Regions from separate parts of the Gracilibacillus sp. Marseille-QA3620 genome, predicted to be linked through region 3. Evidence: predicted binding sites of a transcription regulator. Region 3 holds the regulator's gene; each other region holds the start of a gene.

Region 1 (4,218 bases), 880 kb from region 3:
CGTTAGGACGAACTCCATAACAGGCAATTTTAATCATGGTTTTATCTCCTTTTATGGTCGGAATTTATTAGAAAAGACCGACCTTATTGATGATTTCAAGAATAATAATCCAAAATGGCGTAAGCAGAACAGCTGTGATGGTAGAAAGAAGCGAGGCATTTGATGCCATAATGGCCTCTTTATCAAAGCTGATGGCATAAGCAGCTGCAACTGTTGCCGTAGGTGTAGCCATCATGATAACAATCGTTGCAAGAGCTTCAAAGCTGACAGGCAGAATGTTCGTTACTGTCAAAACAGCAAGGAAAGCAATATTGATCGCCGGTACGAGCAATACTTTAATGGAGCTGTAGTACCAAGAAGTTTTGCAAGATGCGGCTGATTTAAAGCTGATTTCCCCTAAAGTTGCCCCGATGGAAAGCCATGCAAGCGGAGAAGCGATATTAGCTAAGTAGGTCATTGGCTTATGTAGCCAGATAGCTGTTTGGTCAATTCGCAAGAACGCCACTGAAGCGGCAGTTCCTTCAGCTGTTGTAACAGTCACCTGTGGCATATAGCCTTGGAAGATCCAGATGAAAAGACCAGCGAATGTCGCAATGACAATCGGATTAAGGAACATCGTTTTAATATTTTTCAGTTCCATTTTCAAGCCGCTCATTTTGATATAGCCATAGGAATAAAGGAAGATACGATACCCGATATTGAAAATGGAACTGAACATAACTCCGACAGGACCATAAATGGCACTGACAATTGGAATACCAAAAAAGGTAGTGGAGCCGAAAATCGTCAATACACGCAATGTGTCTTGCTTGTCTGCATGATAGCGTAGGAAGAAAGGCTTAGAGATAAAGATTAAAATAATGTAAATGGCAATTCCCCAAATGAGTACATTCATGCCCTGCTTTAAGGTTTCAGGATTGATATCCTGCATAAAGGCATTGAAGGCAAGAGCAGGTAAAGCTACCGTTAATACAACATTACTGAGGAGCTTGCTAACCTGAGAGGAGAAAATTTCTTTTTTTCTTAAGAAGAAACCTAACAGAATGATTAGAACAGTAGATGCAATCGCACCGATGAACGCTGAATCTGATAAGGTGGTTTTAAAAATATCAAATAGATTCATTGATGAATACCTCCAGTTAATGTGAATAATTTCACATTCTTGTTTGTGGCTGAACAGCTTGTTTCCGGAACAAGGCTAATTATAGGAGGCGCAAAGCTTGGAGAAAACCATTTGTAACTAAAGAAAGTAAAGATAATAACGAAAGAAATGTAAACAGGAACAACAAAACGGGACATTGATATGCCCCGTTTAATCAGCAGAGTTTGCACTTCATGCAAAGTATTTATTTTTTCTCGGCCAGCCATGCTGCGACATTCTCAGCCTCTTCACCCTTAATGATTCCTGCAGGCATGCCCCGTCCGCCCTTATTGATCATCTCAAGTATTTCATCCTTGTCCATTTTGGTGCCAATGTTCACAAGTTCAGGTCCTGCATAGCCTTCCAGCGTCTTGCCGTGGCAGGAGGCGCAGTTATTTTGGTAAATCCGTTCTTCTTCGGTCACATTTGCAGTGTTCGTTTCTTCATCAGAGGAGCATGCCCCTAATAAGAAGAGGAGCGGAATGGAGAGCAATGCTTTCTTATACATAGAAATCTCCTTTCTGTACATATATTGCTTGTGATTGTGGTATTCCACACTAATTTTAACATTTCTTCCTGATATTACGGAAAGAAAGTGATTGAGCTCCTATCTTTGTGAAATGTTTCACAAAATTGCCAAAGACAAATGATGATTTTTCAGATAAAATAAAAGTATCAGATGAGGTTATATTTTTTAGTCTGAAAGGGACAGTAATTGACCATGAGGGACAATAATTGCCCCGAAAGAGTATTCCATAGGGAGGAACTATCCATGGCTATTAAAGAAAGAGAAATTGAAGAAGTCCTATCTGTAACGGAAATGATTGATGAATTGGTTGTGAAAGGGAAAGAAGCTCTACATGTGCTCGAAACCTTTGATCAAGAGAAAATTGACGAAATCGTTCATCAAATGTCCATCGCAGGTCTTGACCAGCATATGCCGCTAGCAAAAATGGCAGTGGAAGAAACAGGCCGCGGAATCTACGAAGATAAATGCATCAAAAACATATTTGCAACTGAATACATCTGGCACAGCATTAAATACAACAAAACAGCCGGAGTCATCAATGAAGATGAGCAAACAGGCGTTGTTGAAATCGCTGAGCCTGTGGGAATCGTTGCAGGTGTAACACCAGTTACAAACCCTACTTCTACCACGATGTTCAAAGCATTAATCTCTATCAAAACGCGTAACCCAATTATTTTCGCCTTCCATCCATCTGCGCAAGAGTCTTCTAAGCGAGCAGCAGAAATCTTACACGATGCAGCAGTCAAAGCAGGAGCTCCTGAAGGATGTATTCAATGGATTGAGAAGCCTTCCATTGAAGCAACAAAACAGCTTATGAACCATAAGGATGTTGCACTAGTATTAGCAACAGGCGGAGCTGGCATGGTCAAATCTGCATACTCTACTGGTAAACCAGCACTTGGCGTTGGCCCAGGAAATGTCCCTTGTTATATTGAAAAATCAGCTAAGGTCAAACGTGCCGTTAATGATGTCATCCTCTCTAAAACATTTGATAACGGAATGATTTGTGCCTCAGAGCAAGCCATCATCGTTGACACGGAAATCTATGATGAAGTGAGAAATGAATTCATCCTCAATAACTGCCACTTCGTCAATGCAACTGAATTGAAAAAACTAGAACGACTAGTTATTAATAAAGATACATGTGCCGTAAACCCTGGCATCGTTGGTAAACCTGCAGCTGAAATCGCAGCTATGGCAGGCTTTAAAGTACCAGCTGATACAAAAATATTGATTGCTGAACTTGAAGGAGCAGGTGCTGATTACCCGCTATCAAGAGAAAAGCTTAGCCCAGTGCTTGCCTGCATCCGCGTAAATTCTACTGAGGAAGGCTACCAAACATGCATGAACATGCTGAACCTTGGCGGTCTTGGACACTCTGCTGTTATTCACAGCACAGATAAAGATGTACAAATGGAATACGGAAAACGAATGAAAGCTTGCCGTATTATCGTCAATGCTCCATCTGCACAAGGCGGTATCGGTGACATCTACAACGGCTTCATTCCTTCCCTGACACTAGGCTGCGGATCTTACGGAAATAACTCTGTATCAGAGAACGTATCTGCAACTCACTTAATCAATGTGAAGAAAATGACTCAACGCCGCAATAACATGCAATGGATCAAATTGCCGCCTAAAGTTTATTTCGAAAAATATTCTACACAATACTTGGCCAAAATGCCACGTATCAAACGTGCCTTCATCGTAACCGATGAAGGGATGGTCCGCCTCGGATATATAGACATTGTTAAAGAATATTTACGTAAAAACAAAGGCATTGAAGCGGTAGAAATGTTCTCAGATGTAGAACCAGACCCAAGTGATGAAACAGTATTCAAAGGCGCTAAATTAATGCATGCCTTCCAGCCGGATGTCATCATCGCCATCGGCGGAGGCTCCGCAATGGATGCTGCAAAAGGAATGTGGCTCTTCTATGAACAGCCTGAAACAACCTTCTTCGGCATCAAACAAAAATTCTTGGATATCCGTAAACGTACCTTCAAATATCCAGAACTAGGTGGAAAAGCGCAATTCGTTGCCATCCCAACTACATCCGGTACAGGATCAGAGGTAACACCATTTGCGGTTATCACAGACAAAGAAACAAACGTCAAATACCCATTAGCGGATTACGCTTTAACACCTGATGTGGCCATCATCGACTCTCAATTCGTCATGACCGTACCAAAAAGCATCACGGCTGACACAGGTATGGACGTACTAACTCATGCGATTGAAGCCTATGTATCCGTAATGGCGAGTGACTACACAGACGGTCTTGCCCTAAAAGCAATCGACCTCGTGTTCAAATACTTGAAAGCATCCTATGATAACAACAAGGATGAAGAAGCACGTGAAAAAATGCATAACGCATCCTGCATGGCCGGAATGGCATTCTCTAACGCATTCCTCGGCATTAACCACAGCCTTGCGCACAAAATCGGAGCAGAATTCCACATTCCGCACGGCCGTGCCAACGCCATCCTAATGCCGCACGTCATCCGCTACAACGCTATTCGTCCAAGGAAGCACGCCCTCTTCCCTA
Region 2 (4,218 bases), 850 kb from region 3:
GAAAGCAAGGCGATGCGTTCTGCGAATTTATCCTCTTCACCCATGGATACCCAAACATCTGTATAAATGACATCTGCTCCATTTACCGCTTCATCAACATCTGCTGTAATGGTTACACGTCCACCAGATTTCTCTGCCAATTCTCTTGCTGTCTCAACGATAGAGCTTTCAGGGAATAAAGATTCAGGAGAGCAAATTCTCACATCCATACCGACGATTGCTCCGCCAATCAGCAAGCTGTTTGCAACATTATTGCGGCCGTCTCCGACATAGACAAATTTCACACCTTTTAAGTGGCCGATATTTTCTTTAACAGTTAAGAAATCTGCTAATGTTTGAGTCGGATGCCACATATCTGTCAAGCCATTCCATACTGGAACACCAGAGTGTTCAGCCAATAACTCTACTTTAGAATGCTCGAATCCGCGGAACTCAATTCCGTCAAACATTCTGCCAAGAACCTTTGCTGTATCTTCAATAGATTCTTTCTTTCCAAGCTGAATATCATCTTTACCCAAGTATTCAGGGTGTGCTCCTAGATCGATACAAGCAACTGTGAAAGAGCAGCGAGTTCTTGTTGATGGTTTTTCAAAAAGAAGGGCAATGTTCTTGCCAGCCATATAATGATGCGGAATGCCTTGTTTCTTCATTTCTTTCAAATTAGCCGCAAAATCAATCATGTATAATAATTCTTCTTCAGAAAAATCCTTTTCACATAAGAAACTTCTTCCTTTGAAATCTGGTTTTGTTACTAGCATTTAGACGATTCCCCTTCCATAAATGGTGAATGATTTATCTTTTAGTCGTAATTAAATATCCTCGCGTACAATCGGCATGCTCATGCAGCGTGGGCCCCCACGACCGCGGGATAATTCCGAGCTTTTGACTTCAATAACCTTAATGCCGTGTTCACGTAAGCATTGGTTAGAAATATAGTTTCGATCATATGTAACAACCACACCTGGTGCAATCGCAAGCGTGTTGGATCCATCATTCCATTGTTCACGCGCAGCTGCGATTTCATCACCGTTACCGCAAAGAATCAGGTCAAGCTCAGAAAGATTCAAGACTTCTTTCAACGCCTCTTGAAGGTTTGTGCGGTGAGTGACATTTACATGGTTTTCATCTTCACCTTTTTCAAGGATATAGATATTCATTTTACCGCCTGGGCCTTGAATCATTGGATGCATGGTGAAGCTATTATGGTCGACCATCGTGAAGACAGTGTCCAAATGCATGAATGCACGGCTTTTTGGAATTTCAATGGCTACGACTTTCTTAACTTTGTCTTGTTTAGGATGTTTGAATAGGTTCAAAGCCAAGCGCTCAATGGCTTTAGCAGATGTACGTGCTGATACGCCAATCGCAATGACTTCTTCACTCAAGACAAGCTCATCGCCGCCCTCAATTGGATTATGATAATTGCGATCAAGCCAAACTGGAATATCATGACCCGCAAATCTTGGGTGATGCTTAATGATATATTCCATGAACATAGATTCACGGCGACGAGCAGGCTCTCTCATATTATTAATAGTTAAGCCATTGCCGATTGAAGCAGCAGGGTCGCGTGTGAAATAAAGGTTTGGCATTGGATCGGTGTAGAATGGATAATGATCCTCCATCATTTCATACAAATGTTTTCTCTTCTCAATCTCAAGCTCATTCTTGCGAATACCGGCCATAATTTTATTGACCATATCGAGATTAGAGAATGATAATAAATACTCTTGAAGATTCTCAAAAGTTTGAGGACTTGTCGCATTGCTTTCTTTTAGCATACGGCCGACAAATTCCTTTTTAATTTCCGGGTTGGTTAATGATTCGGCCACCAAGTTTTCAAGGTACAAAACTTCAATGCCCTGGTCTTGCAAGGTCTTAGCAAAATAATCATGTTCTTCTTGGATTTTAGGTAAATAAGGGATATCATCGAAAAGCAATCTCTCTAGATATTCCGGGGTTAAGTTTTCTACTTCTTGACCTGGACGTTTTAACATCACAGTTTTTAATTTCCCAATTTCTGAAGTTACATGAATAGGGGTGCTCAATCTCCTTACCTCCCGCGTTTGATTTAACTTACAAGTTAATTATAAGAAACACTCCATTTTAAAATTGTGATAATTTTCACATAAAAAGTGTGTAAAATCTCACAAAATTCTTTATAATTAGCGAAATAACCGTATGATTATTTAAACACCATCCAAGAAAGCGCTTACCGAAAACGAAAAACTGAATAAAAAGCTGTATAATACACATCTTCTATTCAAAAAAATTTTTTTAATGACTTAGCGTAACCATCCGATTTTCTACTACTTTTGCCTGTTCCTTCGTTTTGCAAATAATGAGGCATGTATCATTCCCGCAGATTGTGCCAGCTTTTTCTGTCCAATCCAGCTCATCCAATACTGCTCCTATTGTTTGAGCATGGCCAGGCAGCGTCTTTAAAATGATAAAATACTCAATTCGCTCCATTCCAATTAGCGCATCTTCTAGCTTTTTACGTAATTTCATCGTATCTAAATATTTATACTCAGCTATGAAACCATATCGGGTACCGCCCGATTTCGCAGGATATTTTGCTAGGTTCAGTTCGCGAATATCCCTTGAGATCGTTGCCTGTGTTACCTCAAGCCCATTCTTCGCCAATTCCTCCACAAGCTGTTCCTGTGTCTTAATTTCATTTTGAGTAATCACTTTCTTAATTAAGGCATGTCTTTCTTTCTTGTTCATCATCATCATCCTTTCTCATGTTGAACTGCATAAGAGGCCTATCCCCATTTGACTGGACATAGACCTCCCCCTTTAGCCTTCTATATAAAATGTCGGTATCTCACCCTTATCCGCTATATCTTCAGGAGAGAAGGTTACCTTTACAGCTTTCTTCTCACGCTGCTGCAAATAAGCCGTCTCAACCTTTTTTGTCTTCAAACCTGCTTCCTTTGGAAATACGAGACTGATTTGCTGGGAATGATGCTGGAAATTACGAAGGACAATCGAGCATTCCACCATTCCGTTATCCGTCAATTCTGTGCATGAGCTTTCATCCTGAATATAGACGACGGCCTCCGCACCTGATTGGCCGGAATGCGCATATACCTCTTCCCCTATTTCGAAAAGGTTGTTAAAGGCAATAGACGGTACGAGGACAGCCAATGTCAAGACAGCCGGCTCCATAAAACGATATTTCCTTCGATGGGCAGGATATTCCTCGGCAAACCATTTCACGAGCAGCAATACGCCAATAAATTGGATAAAGGCAGCCAGCAGCCATATATTAGAGAGACCCAGAAATCCCTCCGTTGGCAATGAGAACTCTTCAAACAACTGGCTTCCGACCATTGACTTCTGACCTGGAAACTGTAGTACAAGAGCCAGACCAGTTACATAGACAACGGCTCCCAATACATTATAGGACACTTTAATCATTGTAGCACTTCCATTCTAGCCAATGTTATTAGTCCTATAATACTGGTTATATATGTGTGTTTTCAAATAATATGTATCTTAAGACCTATATAACTAGTTTTTCAAAATATTGGGGCTCGTGTATGTAAATCATTTTCTCCTTGATGGTTAGTTTTTTTTCCCGTTTCAATTTATTAATGACAAGGCTGGCCGTTTCTCTTGATGTACCTGACAGCACCGATAACTTAGAAGTTGTAAAAGGAAAATCAATTCGTATATAATCTGGATACTCTACTCCAAGGTCCATCATTAAATAAGAAATTGAATTTAACACCCTCTCCTGTGCATTTGGAATAATGCCATGCTGTATTCGCTTCTCCTGCCCTTCGAGAATTTTTCCATATTCCTTAATTACTTTTTGCAGCAGCCGATTATGCTTGGACAAAAAGCTTTCAAACACATCTGTAGACAGGTAGACAACATGGATATCTGTTTCGGCAATAGCAGAATGACAATATTCCTTGCTTCCCGTAAATAAGCCATTATAAGGAAACAACGTATCCTTCTTTATGTATTGATTATATTGCATACTGCCCTGCTTGTTTGACTTTTCCAGCGTGACATAACCATCAAGCAAATAATAGATTCTTTGCCTCGGATCTCCCTGCCAAAAAAGATACTGTCCCTTCTTGAGTGTTCTTTCGTATAAAAATGGTTCTAATACACTTAAATCTTGCTTACTTAAGGACGAGAACAATTCCTTACCCTTAATAAGATCAATGATTTCACCGCTCATAATGTACACCCGCTTCA
Region 3 (4,218 bases):
CACGGCCTGTGCCTACCGCTACGATTTTGCCTTCAGATGGTTTTTCTTTGGCAGTGTCAGGTAACACGATGCCGCTTGCAGTTTTCTCCTCTTGTGCGACAAGTTCAATCACAACGCGATCTCCTAGTGGCTTTAACAAGTAAAACTACCTCCTTAAAGTTATCTCCATTTTTATTAGCACTCATTAGGTATGAGTGCTAACACAATTTATATATTAAATAAAGACTATCTGATTTGCAAGAGATATGAGCGAAAATTTTAGAAAATTTTATAAGGTCATTTTCTCCGCTTTCACTTGGGCTAGTATACCCCTTTGCAGGGCAGATTATGTTATATATAAAGGGAAAAGTTTTGCAATTGTACCTAAGGGGGAAAAACGGGTAGAATGATGGTGTAGCTTTTTCGTATTGGGCTGACATTAAGCCCGCTTGATTTGGATACTTGTCATTAAAGGAGTTTTGTCTTTGAAGAAAAATTATTGGCTGATTGTCCTTATATACGTTGCCATGCAGCTATCGAGCATTATCGGTCTACCTCTAATGGGATGGATTCTGCCGAACTTCGTGGCCGAGGATCAAGTAGCCATCTATTCAGTCGTCTATTGGATTATTATCAGCTTCTTCATTGCCCTCATCATTACGTTATTCTTCTTGAGGAATGAGCGTAATGAAATGGAACGGTGGGAGCGTATGCCGCTTGGCAGTTCTCTTGCATGGGCTGTCGGAGGAATCTTCCTTGCCTTGATTGCCCAGGCTGTTGCGGGTACGATTGAACAGCAGATTTTCAACATTAAGGGAGAATCTGAGAACACAAAGAATATCCTCGCCTTAATCGAGATGTTTCCAGTTGTAATTCTAATTACTTCTGTCATTGGACCCATTTTGGAGGAAATCGTGTTCCGGAAGATTCTATTCGGGGCACTATTATATAAGCGGTTTGGGTTCTTCCTTAGCGCTTTAATCAGCTCAGTTATCTTTTCACTTGCACACGGCGAGCCTGAGCATACCTTGCTTTATTCAGCGATGGGCTTCACATTCGCCTATCTCTATGTCAAAACAGGCAGAATTATTGTGCCAATCATTGCGCACGTTAGCATGAATACACTTGTTGTCCTCCTTTCCACCTATTCAGGTGATTTAATCAAAGAGATGGAGAAGGCACAAAGTTTTATCGGAGGTTTATTATGAGACGATCACCGTTGTATATGGCAACGATTTATTTCATCCTGGGGGCTGTGTTTATCTTTTTCGCAGTCCAAAATGTAACAAGGAGCGGCTGGGATTTCTTTACTTACTTCCTGGTCATCCTGGCAACGCTTGATATTGGATCCGGTATTCGCTTTATCGGTATCCACCGCAAGATCAAGCAAATGAAAAACGAACAGCAGCCAAAGAGCAAATAAAGCAGAAAATCTCGAAGTTTATTCTTCGAGATTTTCTGCTTTTTCGTCTTCTTTTATTTCTTCGTTTCCACCAGAAGGATAATGCTTTAAGAAATAAACAAGCGATTGAAGCTCTACAGCCAGGTCAATATGATGGACCCGAATGGAATCTGGTACACTTAAACGTGCTGGCGTAAAGTTCAGTATGGCTTTCACATTTGCTGCCACAAGCCTGTCCGTAATAGGTTGAGCCGCTTGGGCTGGTACCGTTAAAATAGCCACCTTGATATTTGAGTTTGCGAGCTTGCTCTCAAGTGCATCCATATCAAAGATTGGCACGTCCCCGATGAAGGTTCCCACCTTCTCAGGCGATACATCAAAGGCAATTTCAATCTTCGTATTATTATTCTTCATGAAATTATAGTTCAAGAAAGCAGTCCCCAGGTTCCCGACACCAATCAGGGCCACTTGAGTGAGCTCATCCTGGTCTAGTGTCTTACGGAAGAAGGACAGCAAGTAATTGACATTATAGCCGTAGCCTTTCTTTCCTAGCGCTCCGAAATAGGAGAAATCTCTCCTGATTGTCGCGGAATCGACTTTGACGGCCTCACTCAGCTCTGCTGAGGACACCCTCAGCTTCCCGGAGGCATGTAAGTTCTGTATAAATCGGTAGTACAGCGGCAGCCGCTTCGCTGTCGCTTGTGGTATTTTTGTATTCTCCTGCAACATTTCTTTCCCTTCTCCCTTACTATTAGAGTCCCCTATGCTTATTCTCGTCCAATTGTTTTTGGAAATCCGGACTGGATACTCCGCCTGTCTTCTTAACTAGATATGTTTCTCCGATAACCATGCCCTTATCAATGGCCTTGCACATGTCATAAACGGTCAGCGCAGTAACCGAGGCCGCTGTTAGGGCTTCCATTTCTACACCTGTGCTTCCCTTCGTCTTCACAGACACCTGGATGCGCAGACGCCTCTGTTCTTGTTCAGCTTCCCAAAAGAAACGGATGTCTATTCCTTTGAGGGAAATCGGATGGCACATAGGAATTATATCAGATGTTTTCTTCGCTGCCATAATGCCAGCCACTTGGGCCACAGCTAAGACGTCACCCTTTTCCATTTCACCGGAACTGATTTTCTCATAAATCTCTTCCTTAACTAAAATGCTTGATTCCGCTATCGCGATGCGGGTTGTCTCAGGCTTATGCGCAATATCAACCATCTTCGCTCTTCCCTGCTCATTGAAATGAGTGAATTCACTCATCGCCATTCCCCCTCTACCTTTATCTTATAATATATTTCAATTTCGTGGTAACGTTTGTGTAAATATTCACATATGTCCTATTCAGTTGCGGTTCCCAGACTCCGTAAGATACACTAAGGCTAGTACTTCTTGAGGTGAGAATCATGATAATTTTACAAGTTAACAATGTATCCAAATATTATGGTGCAGAAGCAATTTTGTCCAGTATTAAGCTTGAAGTGCAATCGAAAGACCGAATTGCTCTCGTTGGCCGCAATGGCGCTGGGAAATCCACCCTCCTGAAGATTATCGCTGGTCAGCTTTCGCATGATGGCGGCAATATCTTCATGCCAAAGGGAACTACAATCGGCTATCTTGCCCAGCATACAGGCTTGAATTCTGACCTATCCATCTGGGATGAGATGTTGACGGTGTTCGCCAATCTGCAAAAGCAGGAGGAAGACTTGCGCGCCTTGGAGAAATCCATGTCTGACCCTGATATCTATCATGACAGCACCCGTTATGAGCGAATATTGAAGGATTATGATCATTTGCAGGAGCAATTCAAGAATGCCGGAGGCTATCAGATGGAAAATGATATCCGCTCCGTCCTGCATGGTCTTAATTTTGCCGATTACGATTATGCTACACCTGTCAGCTCATTGAGCGGCGGACAGAAGACACGGCTTGCCCTTGGGAAACTATTGCTGACGAAGCCTGATTTATTGATTCTCGATGAGCCGACTAACCATCTTGATATCGATACGCTATCCTGGCTTGAGGGATATTTGCAATCCTATCCTGGCGCTATCTTAATTGTCTCCCATGATCGCTACTTCCTCGATAAGGTCGTCAATCAGGTCATGGAGCTTTCACGTACGTCCATCAGTAAATATACAGGCAATTATAGCAAATACCTTGTCCAAAAAGCAGAGGAATATGAGCGCAACCAGAAGCTGTTTGAAAAGCAGCAGGATGAGATTGCCAAGCTAAGGGATTTCGTGCAGCGAAATATCGCACGTGCGTCCACAACCAAGAGGGCACAGAGCCGTCAGAAGCAGCTTGAGCGCATGGAATTGCTTGACCGCCCTCAAGGTGACGAAAAGTCTGCTAACTTCTCCTTCCAAATAGAGAAGCAAAGCGGAAACGAGGTATTACAGGCAAACGATATCGCTATTGGCTATGAAGAGCCTGTAGCTAAATCGATTAATTTCCGCATCACACGCGGTGAAAGCATTGCCCTCATCGGTCCGAATGGAATCGGAAAATCAACCCTTCTTAAGACCATCACGGACAAGCTCCCTGCCATCAGCGGCGAGTTCCAATTCGGCGCTAATGTCACGGTCGGCTACTATGACCAGGAACAGGCGAATCTTTCATCCAATAAGACTGTGCTCAATGAGCTGTGGGATGACTACCCGATGAGCCAGGAAAAGGATATTCGCTCCATCCTCGGCAACTTCCTCTTCAGCGGCGATGATGTAATGAAGACCGTCTCCACCCTGAGCGGCGGTGAGAAGGCAAGGCTTGCCCTCTCAAAACTGATGATGCAAAAGGCCAATCTGCTTATCCTCGATGAGCCGACAAACCATTT
Region 4 (4,218 bases), 420 kb from region 3:
CCGCTTCTGCTGCATGGTCTGTTCCAATGACAAGCAATCCTCGCTGGCCGCCGACAGCATATTGTGCAATCATGCGAAGTCTTGCCTTCGCATTCCCTTTATTGAAATCAGTAAGAGGCTCTGATGCTGCCTCCTCATATTGGGCTGCTACAGCATCAACGGCTGGCTTGACATTAAAAGTCAATGCTTCATCTGGCTTTATGAATTGTATGGCGGCTTGCGCATCATCCTCATCATGCTGAACGCCATAAGGGAGCCGTACCGCAACAAATGTCGCTTCAGTTCCTTCTTCACGCAAGGATTCAACGGCCATTTGAGCTAAGCGCCCCGCAAGCGTGGAGTCCTGCCCTCCGCTTATACCGAGAACGAACCCTTTTGCACCTGTTTTCATTAAATAATCCTTCAGGAATTGCACTCTTTTTTCAATTTCTTCTTTAGGATTGATGGTTGGCTTCACGTTTAACGCTTCAATTATTTGTGCTTGTAAACTCATTTTAGCGCTCTCCTCCTTTAACTCCTCTTTATTGTTCCTCTATTTTCCATCGATAATCTCTTTTATAGAGTTTATTTTACTCTATCTCCGTTTTTTTCAAAACTGTTTGACCATCAAAGAAAGAAGGAGACTTATTTTTTTCTTCTTTTAATTATTTTAATATAATAATAAGGTAAGCTTCTTGTAAAGGAGGAGAGCTATGATCCTGAAAGATGCGCTAGCCATCCCAAATCTATTCATCATGTGCAGCCTAATAGGCTTTTCAATTGAATTTATGTTTAAACTAATGAACCATAAAACCTTCATGGCAGCCTTGCTCCCTGCCATTCTCTTTAGTCCGTTATATGGATTAGCTCTTTGTCTATTTTTGATCTTCAAGCCAATTTCCTTGCCCGTTGAATCGACTGTAATTGTCTCAGCATTGCTTTTGTTAGAAGCCTTTAAACGCCTCGTCCGATCTCATATGATACCGAATTTACCAGCGGAAAATTCACGCATTCTATTGCTTGGGATTCTAATGTGGACAATCAGTTTCCTTATTCTATCTGAGCAGGTTTATCCTCGAGTGAAAGATGTCATCACAGATATGCCCTTTTCATGTTCAATCTTATTCATTTATAGTCTTTTTTATATTGTCTTTGTCTATCTGATTCAAAAAGGATTCAAGAAACTGAATGAGGATATTAGTAACCTGGAAATGATTGATACAACAAGAACTCAAGTCCAAACTGCACGGAATGAACTCATTCATGGTCTTATTGAGTTAGATATTCATCAAGAAGAGTTTTTGGAGGAGGTCAATGAAGAATGTAAGCAGGATATGACCGACTTAGACCGGCAATTTGAGGAGATTCTTCTGCAATTAAGTCCCCTGCAGCAAAAAATAATCAGGGCTTACCCTTCTTTAATTCCTGATAGGAAGCCTTCAAAAGAGAAGGTTAACCGCAAGGATGGTTAGTGTTATACATCACCTTTAAGGATGTGCATCCCTGTATTTCAGCATCCTTCATTCCTATTGTAAATAGACTTTAAAATTTGCCAAATAATGTTCAAAAAACCTTGGATAAAGTTTGAATAAAGCAAATTGCTCAATTATTCACAAACGATATGCTGTATAAATAAAGTATAGCAAATAGCTGATCTTCCATTCCGCGGCAGAAGGTCAGCAAAAATCATTTAGGAGTGAATGAACATGATGGAATGGTTAAGAACAAATAAATATGCATCCGGACTTTTGCTTATCATCCGGTTATATCTTGGATACGAATGGTTTATACATGGATTAGAGAAAATCAGAGGCGGTGCTTTCGATGCTTCAGGCTTCCTCACTAATATCATTGCTAATCCGGTCAAAGGCCCGGACGGTACAGCTCTTTATCCAATGTATAATTCTTTCATTGAAAATTTTGCCCTTCCTAATGTAGGCATCATCAATATCTTAATTCCTTGGGGCGAATTCTTTGTCGGGCTTGGACTACTTTTGGGAGTACTAACAATAGCCGCCGTATTCTCCGGACTCTTGATGAACTTCCTGTTTGTCTTTGGCGGTACAGTTTCTACAAACCCAGCAATGATTGTTCTTGGTTTTATCATCCTCGCTGCAGGGGCCAATGCCGGTAAACTTGGCGGAGACTATTATGTCCTCCCTTGGATTAGAAGAACACTATTTAAGAAAAATGATAACCCACATTTCCCAGTAAAAGATCAGCCCGCTCATTAATCGTAGGCTATAAAAGCCTGAAGTCCTTGACTTCAGGCTTTTTTCGATGGAAAATACACCTATAATCTACATAAAAGAAGGCTAGTTTCATTGAATAAATATCTTTTACCCTAATAAGATATAGAATGATACAAAACCTGCTTTCCTCTGGAGGGATATTATGCTGGAATGGTTCACAAGTCTTCCCGTCATGTTCCAGGCTTTCTTAGCAACTTTATTCACTTGGGGCATGACGGCTCTTGGGGCGGCTCTTGTCTTTACAACCAAAAATGTTAATATGAAGTTTCTTGACAGCATGCTCGGCTTTGCCGGAGGGGTCATGATTGCAGCCAGTTTCTGGTCCCTGCTGTCTCCTGCTCTTGAAATGGCAGAAGGAGGTCCTCTCCCATCCTGGTTCCCTGCTGCGGTCGGTTTCCTTTGCGGCGGCCTCTTCCTAATGATATTGGATAAAGTCCTGCCTCATCTTCATCCGGATAAACCGCTCGGTCAAGCAGAGGGAATTCATCCAGAAAACAAGAAGCGAAGCACATTGCTCGTTCTAGCCATCACCTTGCATAATATTCCGGAAGGCCTTGCCGTTGGTGTTGCCTTTGGTGCTGTGGCTGCCGACTTGCCAACTGCATCCCTTACTGGAGCAATTGCACTAGCTATCGGGATAGGCATTCAAAACTTTCCGGAGGGTTTGGCGGTTTCCATGCCGCTTAGACGAGATGGAATGTCGCGAAAGAAAAGCTTCCTTTACGGACAATTTTCTGGGATGGTTGAACCGGTTGCCGCTGTCATTGGGGCTGTTGCGGTTCTGTTTATTCAGCCGCTTCTGCCTTATGCACTAAGCTTTGCTGCCGGTGCCATGATCTTCGTTGTAGCAGAAGAGGTAATTCCGGGCTCACAGGAAAACGGCAATACTGACCTTGCCTCCTTATTCCTGATGATAGGCTTTACCGTGATGATGATTTTGGATGTTGCCCTAGGTTAATTCATAGATACAAGCAGAAGAAGACAAACCCATTCATTATAGGGCTTGTCTTCTTTTTTTACCTTCTATAGCTTGCTCATAAGGATGAGCCCCTCTGCTGACTTTCTTACATCAAACTGCAGCAACTATCCACGTATTCATTCAAACAGGTGCTCTAATCTATTGTTACTTACAGGCATGATCGATACATTTGACTAAACGTGACTCGATGTCCTCAGCAACTCCTTTGAGTCGGTCATTTTCCAGCATACTGATTAAGGCAGTCGGTTTAGGCATACCGATTTTTGTTTGACCATCATCCTCATATACGACTATTTTGCAAGGAAGAAAATAACTGGCAAGACTCTCTTCCTCTAGCACTTTCTTAGCTTCCTGGGGATTGCAAATTTCAAGTATGACAAAGTTCCCATCAAACTCCACCCCTTTTTCCTGCAGCTTCTCTTTCATTTCCACACTCCAAAGGATTCCGAATTTCTCTTCTTTTAATGAGTCCTCCAGTCTGCCAATAGCCTCTTCAACTGACATAGCAGCCTCTTTTGTATAATGAAACATCGAAATACCTCCTTTATTAAGATTCTCCATTTTCTATTCCCCCGTAGGCTCTCATTAATCCTTTTTTTAGGGAGGCAGTAACAACTCAAGAGACCATTGTCCAAAGAGACAATATATCCCACAAAAACATTTCAAATTTACAAATGCATGTAAAACAAGGTATTATAAGCAAGGTGTAAACGTGGTTCGTAACCATCCCACGATAAAAAACTAAGGAGAGAAACATAAATGAAAATCAGAACACTTGCGGTGAACGGTGTGCTGGCTGCTCTTTATATTGCAGTCACTATGCTAATACAGCCATTTGGCTTCACCAATGTACAATTTCGAATCTCCGAGATGTTCAACCATCTCGTCGTATTCAACAAGAAATATTTTATCGGTATTGTTATCGGGGTCTTCTTCTCAAACCTCTTCTTCTCCTCTCTAGGTGTCTATGACCTTATTTTTGGAGTAGGACAATCTGTCTTGGCCTTA

The links. Region 3 encodes Rex, which represses fermentation and respiration genes when NADH is low (regulators of the CRP and FNR family bind a similar motif). Its sites were predicted from a motif close to TTGTGAAATATTTCACAA; they were not measured.
Region 1: adhE (bifunctional acetaldehyde-CoA/alcohol dehydrogenase) is a predicted target of Rex. The motif match lies at 1,755-1,772, and genes of this name have one in related genera.
Region 2: arcA (arginine deiminase) is a predicted target of Rex. The motif match lies at 2,113-2,130, and genes of this name have one in related genera.
Region 4: ACY8DX_RS03405 (DoxX family membrane protein) is a predicted target of Rex. The motif match lies at 1,578-1,595, and genes of this name have one in related genera.

What each region holds. Positions count from the first base shown of each region.
Region 1 covers NZ_CM143102.1:3,634,508-3,638,725, reverse strand. The annotation lists gene ACY8DX_RS18390 (2-hydroxyacid dehydrogenase) at 1-37, opposite strand, end outside; gene ACY8DX_RS18385 (AEC family transporter) at 68-1,123, opposite strand; gene ACY8DX_RS18380 (c-type cytochrome) at 1,347-1,649, opposite strand; gene adhE (bifunctional acetaldehyde-CoA/alcohol dehydrogenase) at 1,914-4,218, shown strand, end outside.
Region 2 covers NZ_CM143102.1:3,662,943-3,667,160, forward strand. The annotation lists gene argF (ornithine carbamoyltransferase) at 1-758, opposite strand, end outside; gene arcA (arginine deiminase) at 810-2,048, opposite strand; gene argR (arginine repressor) at 2,278-2,739, opposite strand; gene ACY8DX_RS18520 (hypothetical protein) at 2,803-3,426, opposite strand; gene ACY8DX_RS18525 (Crp/Fnr family transcriptional regulator) at 3,512-4,201, opposite strand.
Region 3 covers NZ_CM143102.1:253,534-257,751, reverse strand. The annotation lists gene groES (co-chaperone GroES) at 1-139, opposite strand, end outside; gene ACY8DX_RS01450 (CPBP family intramembrane glutamic endopeptidase) at 465-1,187, shown strand; gene ACY8DX_RS01445 (YdiK family protein) at 1,184-1,402, shown strand; gene ACY8DX_RS01440 (redox-sensing transcriptional repressor Rex) at 1,421-2,110, opposite strand; gene moaC (cyclic pyranopterin monophosphate synthase MoaC) at 2,133-2,645, opposite strand; gene ACY8DX_RS01430 (ABC-F family ATP-binding cassette domain-containing protein) at 2,789-4,218, shown strand, end outside.
Region 4 covers NZ_CM143102.1:678,292-682,509, reverse strand. The annotation lists gene nadE (ammonia-dependent NAD(+) synthetase) at 1-493, opposite strand, end outside; gene ACY8DX_RS03410 (hypothetical protein) at 693-1,451, shown strand; gene ACY8DX_RS03405 (DoxX family membrane protein) at 1,686-2,213, shown strand; gene ACY8DX_RS03400 (ZIP family metal transporter) at 2,374-3,189, shown strand; gene ACY8DX_RS03395 (DUF302 domain-containing protein) at 3,355-3,741, opposite strand; PreQ1 riboswitch class I at 3,917-3,961, shown strand; gene ACY8DX_RS03390 (QueT transporter family protein) at 3,970-4,218, shown strand, end outside.